2 regions of the Rhodoligotrophos appendicifer genome follow, and region 1 is predicted to be linked to the other one. Evidence: predicted binding sites of a transcription regulator. Region 1 holds the regulator's gene; the other holds the start of a gene.
What was found. The regulator LexA, encoded in region 1, represses DNA repair genes until DNA is damaged. The targets are predictions, from matches to a motif close to TGTTCNNNNTGTGTTCNG.

Region 2: the regulator LexA is predicted to act here: its motif matches at 1,304-1,321, upstream of FKM97_RS19525 (adenosylcobalamin-dependent ribonucleoside-diphosphate reductase).

Annotation. Positions count from the first base shown of each region.
Region 1 is NZ_VHKL01000005.1:408,707-413,278, forward strand. Features, by position in the region: gene FKM97_RS13775 (ComEC/Rec2 family competence protein) at 1-1,205, shown strand, start outside; gene lexA (transcriptional repressor LexA) at 2,127-2,834, opposite strand; gene FKM97_RS13785 (YggT family protein) at 3,043-3,396, opposite strand; gene FKM97_RS13790 (sodium:solute symporter family protein) at 3,468-4,572, opposite strand, start outside.
Region 2 is NZ_VHKL01000009.1:95,424-99,995, reverse strand. Features, by position in the region: gene FKM97_RS19535 (YdcF family protein) at 1-507, shown strand, start outside; gene FKM97_RS19530 (lysophospholipid acyltransferase family protein) at 521-1,258, shown strand; gene FKM97_RS19525 (adenosylcobalamin-dependent ribonucleoside-diphosphate reductase) at 1,385-3,739, shown strand; gene FKM97_RS19520 (hypothetical protein) at 3,793-4,248, shown strand; gene FKM97_RS19515 (ABC transporter ATP-binding protein) at 4,359-4,572, opposite strand, start outside.

The DNA of each region.
Region 1 (4,572 bases):
CGACGGCGGCCCTGGTCACCGCCTCGGGCTATTTCCTGATCTCCGGCTTCGATGTCGCCACCCAGCGCTCCTTCGTGATGATCGCCATCATGTTCTTCGCCATCTTGCTGGATCGTCCTGCGATCTCCATGCGCAATGTGGCCCTGGCCGCCATCCTGGTTTTGATCCTCGCCCCCGAGGCGGTCCTCTCGGTGAGCTTTCAGCTGTCCTTTCTGGCGGTCATGGCCCTGGTGGCCATGTTCGCAGCCTTGTATGAAAACCGCTCGAGCGACGAGACGGGCTCGGGCCCAAAAACGCCGGTCGGCGCCTCCGTGCGGTTTGCCCAAAGAGCGACCGGTGCGGCCGTCATGACGACCTTGACCGCCGGCCTGGCGACGGCACCGGTGGCCGCCTATCACTTCCAGCGCCTGGCCTCATACTCTTTGCTCGCCAATCTTCTGGCGACGCCCGTGATCGGCATCCTCATCATGCCGATGCTGCTGCTGAGCCTGGTCTTGATGCCCTTTGGTCTCCATGACTGGCCCTTATGGTCGGCAGGGATCGGAATCGACCTGCTCATCGGCATCGCCCGATGGGTCTCCTCCCTGCCGGGAGCGGAAGGCATCGTCCCCGCCATGCCTCTGTCGGCCATCATGATGATCAGCGCTGGAGCCCTGGTGCTCCTGCTGTGCCGCACGGGGCTGCGTTATACGGGCATCGGGATCGCCGTGGCCGGTTTTGCTGTCGCAGCCTTTCCTTCCCACCCGGCCATGGTGATCGACGGGGAGGGCAAAGTGGTCGCCCTTCGCAATTCCGAAGGCCTCCTTGTGCTCAGCGACGCCCGCAAGGCGACGTTCGCGGCCCGACAATGGCTGGCGCGCGACGGCGACGCGGCCTCTCCCGCTGCAGCGGCACGTCGATCGGGATTTGCCTGCGATGCCCAGGCCTGCGTCGGCACCCTGGAGGAAGTCCTGCCCGTATCCGTCGTCAAGTCTCGCGCGGCCCTGGACGAGGAATGCCGGCGGGCTGCCATCCTCATTACCGACTTCCCCGTCGACCGGCCCTGTGCGACGCCGAAGATCGTGATCGACCGTCGAGCCCTGATGCGCAGCGGTGCCCATCAGCTTGATTTGGACGGCGACGGCCGGCTTCGGGTGAAAACGGTACGAAGCGAAAGCGGCAACCGTCCCTGGGTGATCGAGGCCCAGCGCGCCAAGCGCCGGTAACGCCCGCGCCAAGCGCCGGTAAGCCCTGGGGCGAGCCCTCCAAGATTCAAACCAGCGCGGCCGAGCCCCGTGGACCGTGCGGCCAAGGGAGCGCCCGTCGCCACCAAGGCCCGCGGCGGGTGCTGCTCAGGCCCAGGGCGCGCGCGGAAGGCCCACGGCGAGAGCAGCTGAAGACCCACCCGGCACCGCCAATCCTCGTGGACCGAGCCGTCTACGGCGTACCCGCAGCAACCGAGGCCCGCGGCGAGTTCTGCTCAGGCCCACGGCGCGCGTGGCAAAGGTCGATATTGAGCGCGGCCGATAGTCCCGCCTACGGGCGCCAAGCCGTGGGACCAGTGCCGTGAAAGTCCATGCCCACACCCTTGAGACCGCGGCGAGCGAAGCTCAGGCCCCGCGACCAGCATCGCTTAGCCAGGGGAACCGAACCGGTCAACGATGGGAGCAGCGTTTTGAAACTGCTGGCAAGTTGTCTGAAACCCGACCCGGCCATCCCGCGCCCGAGACGTGAAGGGATGATCGACGCCGGCTTGGAGAACCAGGTCGGTGGTGACGACGGGGCGCTGAGGCCGCTGAGGCCGCCAGGACGCTGGAGGCGCAGTCAAGCGTCCTTCAAGACGGACGATCCGCAAATCCGCAAGGCTACGCAAACGCCAACCGCAGGCAAGGCGAACCGCTGGGAACGACAGCGCACCGGCAATGACAGCGCACCGGCTTTCACAGCGCACCGGCTTTCACAGCGCACCGGCCACGCTAACGTACCGGCCACGCGAAGGCCCGGCATCACGAACCACCGGCACAGCGAACGCGCCGCTGTCGACGATTCACCGTTGGCTCCGCCGCCAAAAAACGGCAGCGCAGCGGAGAGGCGTTGCGGAGCATCGGCAGGCTTCGTTGGCCGCCTCTCAGCCCCCCAGCCGCTTCTCAATACCGGCGGATGAGGCCGATGAGCTTGCCTTGGATCTTCACGCGATCCGGACCGAAGATGCGCGTTTCATAGGCCGGGTTGGCGGCTTCCAGCGCGATCGAATCGCCTTTACGGCGGAGGCGCTTCAGGGTGGCTTCCTCGCGGTCGACGAGCGCGACGACGATTTCACCGTTATTAGCCTGATCAGCGCGTCGGATCAGCACCGTGTCCCCATCGAGAATGCCGGCCTCGATCATGGAATCGCCTTTGACCTCGAGGGCGAAATGCTCCCCGGGGCTGAGCATGTCGGCCGGGACGCTGATATTATGGGTGTGATCCTGGATGGCATCGATGGGCACGCCGGCCGCGATGCGTCCCATCACCGGCACGATCGCGGGCTCGGCCCTGCCAGTGTCGCCCGCGGCCATGGGGCGGATCTTGCCCAGGGACCCTTCAATGATATTCGGATTGAATCGCCGCTGCGGCGCCGACGCAAGTCCGCCATTATAGGATTCGGGCAGGCGCACGACCTCGAGCGCCCGAGCCCGGTGCGGCAGTCTGCGAATGAATCCGCGCTCCTCGAGAGCGGTGATCAGCCGGTGAATGCCCGATTTGGAGCGCAGGTCGAGCGCCTCTTTCATCTCCTCGAACGATGGCGGCACGCCGGCCTCCTTCAGTCGCTCGTGGATGAACATCAGCAGCTCGTGTTGCTTGCGCGTCAGCATATCGGATCGGCCTACTTTTGGCCCGGAGCCGCAAGCCTCTTTTCGAGGCCCGACTCAAGGGAGAACAAAGACGAAACCTTTATAGGCGTTCTATATATGTTCAGCAAGGTTAAAGCAGGATTAAGGACGCCCGATCACTCAAGCTCCCGCAGGACGGCAAGTGCTCGGTCGGCTTCGCCGCGGAACACAGCCGTGGCTCAGAGGCTCTTCAGTTGAAGACTTTGTAGATGAACTGGGCGATGTCGCTCTCGAGCGGGAAGGAGAGCATGCCCATGACCGAATAGCCCAGCAGCCAGGGCATCAGATAGAAGCGGATCATGAAGAAGAACCACGCCACGTAGAGCGGCACCAGCGGGTCCACAAGGAAAGCGGGGGTGATGGGGCGGAAGACGCGCAGCAGGGGATTTGTGGCCCGCACGAACACCCGCATGAAGAAGAATTCGGAATCCTCCCGCAGGAAGAGGTTCATGGCGGCCCGGCCGATCAGCGTCCACATGACGAGACCGAGGACATAGTCCACCACGATGACCCAGAGCGGGTGGATGGTGATGAGGTGTTCCAAGGATCCCCGCCTCAAGATGCAAGCGGGGGGCGGGATCAGATCCCGCCCCCCATGTCATTGCATAAAGCCGTTTAGTGTCCGGCTGCAAGCATTGTGCGGCCGCCGGGGATCCGGACCTCGTCGACCATGTCCTGGATCTCCTTGGACGGCACTCGCGTCATCAGCGAGACCGCGACCATGGCGACCAGGCTGACGGCCATGCCGACGATGCCGAAGCGGACGTCGTCGATGCCGAGCCAGGGCGTCATGATCTTGTTGAAGACCAGATACAGATAGAGCGATCCGGCGACGAAGCCGCCGACCATGCCGGCGATCGCCCCTGGAGCATTCGCCCGCTTCCACCAGATGCCGAGCACAAGGGGGAAGAACAGTCCCGAGCAGGCGAAGTCGAAGGCCCAGGCCACGGCGCCCAGGATCCCGGTGAGCTTGAGCGAAGCGATGAACGCCGCCGCGGCTCCGATGAAGAGCAGCAGCACGCGGGCAACAATCAGGCGCCGGCGCGTGTCGGCCTTGGGATCGATGATCTTGTAGTAGAGATCATGCGACAGTGCGTTGGCGATGGCGAGCAGCAGCCCGTCCGCGGTCGACATGGCGGCCGCAAGGCCACCCGCGGCCACGAGGCCCGAGATCACATAGGGAAGGCCGGCAATTTCAGGCGTGGCGAGCACGACGATGTCGGGCCGCATGAAGAACTCGTTCAGCTGCACGATGCCGTCGCCATTCTGGTCGACGACCGCGAGCATGCCGACGGAGCTCCAATGCTTCACCCATTCGAGGTTCGAGACGTCGGCGAAGGCTTTGCCGATGACCGAGGTTGCCAAGGTGGGATCCAGAAGCTGCAGCTTCGTCAGCGTGGCCAGGGCCGGCGCCGAGAAATAGAGCAGGAAGATGAACAGGAGCGACCAGCCGACCGAGCGGCGGGCTGAGCGGACCGTTGGCGTTGTGAAGTAGCGCATGAGGATATGCGGCAGCGAAGCGGTGCCCGCCATCATGCAGATCGCCAGTGAGACCATGGCCCAGCCATTGCCCGCTGGGTTGTTCTGCGGGTTCACCAGGACCGACAGGCCGGGGATGGGTTGCGCCGCCGGTGCCAGGCCGTACTGGGCCTCCAGCTCGGTGATCCGGGCGAGGGCACCGCCATAGTTGAAATGCGGGATGATGCCGAAATCCTGGCGG
Region 2 (4,572 bases), on a different contig from region 1:
CAGGGCGATCCGCATGCGGACGGCATCGTGGTGCTCACGGGCGGCGCCGCCCGGATCTCCCAGGCCGTCAAGCTGCTGCGCTCCGGCAACGCCAAGCGATTGTTGATCACCGGCGTCAACCTCTCCACGAGCCGTGAAGCCATCCGCACCGAGGTCGGCGCGGATAAAGGCTTATTCGATTGCTGCGTAGATCTGGGGCGGGCTGCCATCAACACCGAGGGGAACGCCGCCGAAGCTGCCGCTTGGGTGCGGGATCAGGGCTTCGCCAGCGTGATCGTGGTGACCAGCGATTATCACATGCCGCGGAGTTTGGTTGAGTTCCAGCGATACCTTCCCAGCGCCTCCCTGGTGGCCTATCCCATCGACACCATTTCTCCCGGCAACATAGTGTCCGACCGGACCGGCTTCAGACTGCTGGTCACCGAGTATTTCAAATATCTGGTGGCCTATGCGCGTATGGAGGCGGCTGGCCGCGCGTCGGCAGCACGTCCTTCTGCCAAGCCCTGAGTGGAATCATGAAGTGATCGCGCTCAGGTCTCTCCTGTTCAACGCCCTCTTCTACGTGAACCTGATTGCCTTCATGGTCATCGGCTGCGTCTTCTATGTGACCCCCCGGGCTTGGTCGATGGCTGCGCTCAAGGTCTGGGCTCGAGCCTCTCTTCTCCTCTTGCGGGTGGTGGTGGGCACGACCATGGAGATTCGCGGCCGGGAAAACCTTCCTCCAGGACCTGTCCTGGTCGCCTCAAAGCATCAATCCTTGTGGGAGACCTTCGCGCTCCTGCCTCTTTTCGCCGACCCTGCTGTGGTCTTGAAGCGAGAGCTCACCTTCATTCCTCTTTTCGGCTGGTTCGCCCTGAAGTTCCAGATGATCCCCGTCGATCGCGGCGCGGGCTCCACGGCCTTGCGTCGGATGCTCGAACGAGCCACGAAGGCCGCCGCCCAGGGCCGCCAGATTGTTGTGTTCCCTGAGGGGACCCGTCGCCCGCCAGGCGCCGAAGCCGCCTATCGGCCCGGCACTGCGGCGCTCTACAGGAAGCTTGGTGTGCAATGTGTGCCCATTGCGCTGAACTCTGGCCTGTTCTGGCCGCGCCGGCGCTTCATGCGCTATCCCGGCACGATCATCGTCGAAATCTTGGACCCCGTACCCCCCGGATTGGACAGACGAAGCTTTGACCGCGTGCTTCAGGAGCGGATTGAAAACGCTACGGCGAGCCTTGTCGCGGAAGGGCTGAAATCGCAAGGAGAGCCGGCCCGTTAGGCCGTGCCTGGCTCGACGGCCGCGAGTCGGGAACTCCTCCGGCTATGGCACAAATAGAGAACAACGCCTCGACTCTCGTCCCTCCTCGGCCTATATTCTCTTTCCAACCAACCGGCGGCCGAAACCATGACCGAGTTGACCCGAGAACTGTCCCCGATCGCGCACGAAATCTGGGACATGAAGTACCGTTTCAAGCGTCAGGATGGCACCCCGGTCGATCTCACGGTCGATGATACCTGGTGGCGCGTGGCGCGTGCATTGGCGGCGCCGGAAGCCGAATCGCGCCGCGACGAGATCGCCGCCCGGTTCCACGGTGCCATGGCCGATTACCGCTTTCTTCCAGCGGGACGGATCCTGGCCGGCGCCGGAACGGGTCGCCGGGTGACCCTGTTCAACTGCTTCGTCATGGGGATCATTTCCGACGATATGGGCGGGATCTTTGATGGCCTGCGCGAAGCAGCTCTGACCATGCAGCAGGGGGGTGGGATCGGGCATGATTTCTCCACCCTCCGACCGCGCGGAGCGGAGGTGAAGGGCGTCGGGGCGGATGCTTCCGGCCCGCTGAGCTTCATGGACGTCTGGGACGCCATGTGTCGGACGATTATGTCGGCTGGATCGCGCCGGGGCGCCATGATGGCCACCATGCGCTGCGACCATCCGGACATAGAGGACTTCATCGATGCCAAGCGCGACTCCGCTCGCCTTCGCATGTTCAACCTCTCCGTTCTCGTCACCGACGCCTTCATGGAGGCGGTCAGGGAAGACGCCGAATGGCCGCTGATATTCGACGGCCGCCGTTACAAGACGGTGCAGGCGCGCGGTCTCTGGGACCGGATCATGCGCGCGACCTACGACTATGCCGAGCCCGGCGTCATCTTCATCGACAGGGTGAACGCCCTGAACAATCTTCATTATTGCGAGACCATAGGCTCGACCAATCCCTGTGGGGAGCAGCCTCTGCCGCCCTATGGCGCTTGCCTGCTGGGCTCTGTCAATCTCGCCAGGCTCGTCCTTGATCCCTTCTCGGGCCAGGCCCGCATCGACGAGCGCGAGCTGCGTGACCTGGTGGCGACCGCGGTGCGCATGATGGACAATGTCATCGAGGTGTCCGATTTTCCTTTGGAGGCCCAACGTCGCGAGGCCAAGTCGAAGCGCCGCATTGGTCTCGGCGTCACGGGCTTGGCGGATGCCTTGATCATGTGCCGGCTCCGTTATGGCACCGAGGAGGCCGCTGCTCAGGCGAGGCAATGGATGGCCGCCATCGAGCATGCCGCCTACCAGGCCAGCGCAGGTCTTGCCGCCGAAAAGGGGCCCTTTCCCCTCTTCGATGCCGAGCCTTATCTGGCTGGCCGCCACATCTCACGGCTTGCACCGGACATTCGTGCGAGCATCGCGGAACATGGCATTCGCAACGCGCTCCTGACCTCCATTGCCCCCACTGGCACCATTTCGCTCTTTGCCGACAACGTCTCCAGCGGTGTGGAACCCATCTTCAGCTACAGCTACCAGCGCCGCGTCCTTCTCGCTGACGGCACTCATCGCACCGAGCAGGTATCGGACCATGCCTACCGCATGTTTCGGGCCTTGTTCGGGGCGGAGACGGCACTGCCGGACTATTTCGTGGCCACCCATGACCTCTCGCCCCGCGAGCATCTGGTGATGGAGGCTGCCTTGCAGGCGCATGTGGACAGTTCGATCTCCAAGACCGTCAACGTCCCCCGCGACATCACCTTCGAGAGTTTCCGGCAGGTCTATGCGGATGCCTACGACATGGGGCTGAAGGGCTGCACCACCTACCGCCCGAACGACATCACCGGTGCGGTTCTGAGCCTGACGGAAACCGCGCCCGGTACGCCGGCGCAGCCGGAGCTCCCCCGGCAGTCGTCGCCTGCCGATCAGCCCAGCCTGTCCCTGCCGGCGCCGCCCGTCCCGACGGACGGGGATGGCGAGTTCGGGTACATCAAGCGCCCCATGGAGCGGGAGGCAGTCCTCCCCGGCTTCACATACAAGCTGAAATGGGCTGATTCCGGCCACGCCATCTACATCACCATGAATGATATCGTTGTTGGAGGCCGCCGTCGTCCCTTCGAGATTTTCATCAACTCGAAGAACATGGAGCACTACGCCTGGACGGTCGCGCTGACGCGGATGATTTCGGCGGTGTTCCGCCGCGGCGGGGATGTTTCCTTCGTCGTGGAGGAACTGAAGGCCGTGTTCGATCCCCGGGGTGGCCAGTGGATGGAGGGCCGCTATGTGCCGAGCCTGTTGGCGGCCATCGGCGGCGTCATCGAAAAGCACATGATCGATACGGGCTTCTTGCCGGGCGGCACAGGGTTCCAGGGGGACTCGACCGCCGGTGTCTCGGACTTATCCGTCGGCGGCCGGCCACCCGCTCAGTGTACGAAATGTGGTTCGGCCGCTCTGGTGTTTCAGGAAGGCTGCTCGACCTGCCTCTCCTGCGGCTATTCCCTGTGCAACTGACCTCTTACACGAGTGCTTGACAAAAGTTCCTGTTTTGTTCTAATCTCACTTTCATGATCACGAACCTGTCCCACTCAGCAACAGTCAACCGCGACGGCCGCTTTGGCGATCGTTTCTGGTATTGGAATGGTGCCTCTGGTCGCGCCTATATCCACAGCGTCTACCGCCTGGGCGAATGCCCGCCTTTGCCCGGCGCCATTTACATTGCCGTAAGAAGAGATGCCAGTGGTCGCCGCACCGTCTGCGCCATTAGCCGCTTTTCGTCGGCCTTCGATGGCTTGGCGTCGCTTCTGCCGTCAGGTCTCGCCCGCCGCTTCGGGGTGAACGAGGTGCATGTGCATTTGCTGGCTGAAACCGAGGCGGAGATCGATGAGGTCATCGCCGATTTGTCCGCTGCCCTTTTGCCCCGCAGTAGCCGTCGCGCACCCGCGAAGCGCTCCCCGCTGGGTCTGTTGACGGCGCTCATGGCCTGCCCGGACGAACCGGCTTACCTCCGCCGGTCCCTGTAAGTTATTGCTCGCAAAAGGCGCATGGCGTGGGCGCATTGCCTCGACGCCAGGCGCCTCTCCGCTCGAGATGTCCCCGCCGACATCGGGCAGTCCGCGTCTAAGGCCTCAGCTCAGGGAACTGTCGCGGGTTCGTTGGCGCCGAGATCCAGAAACCCGCCGGATTGCCGGGCCCAGAGCTGGGCATATTTCCCCCCATGGGCCAGAAGCTCGGCGTGATTTCCCTCCTCGATGATCCGTCCGCCATCCATCACCACCAGCCGGTCCATCCGGGCGATGGTGGAAAGCCTATGGGCGATGGCGATCACCGTCTTGCTTTCCATCAAG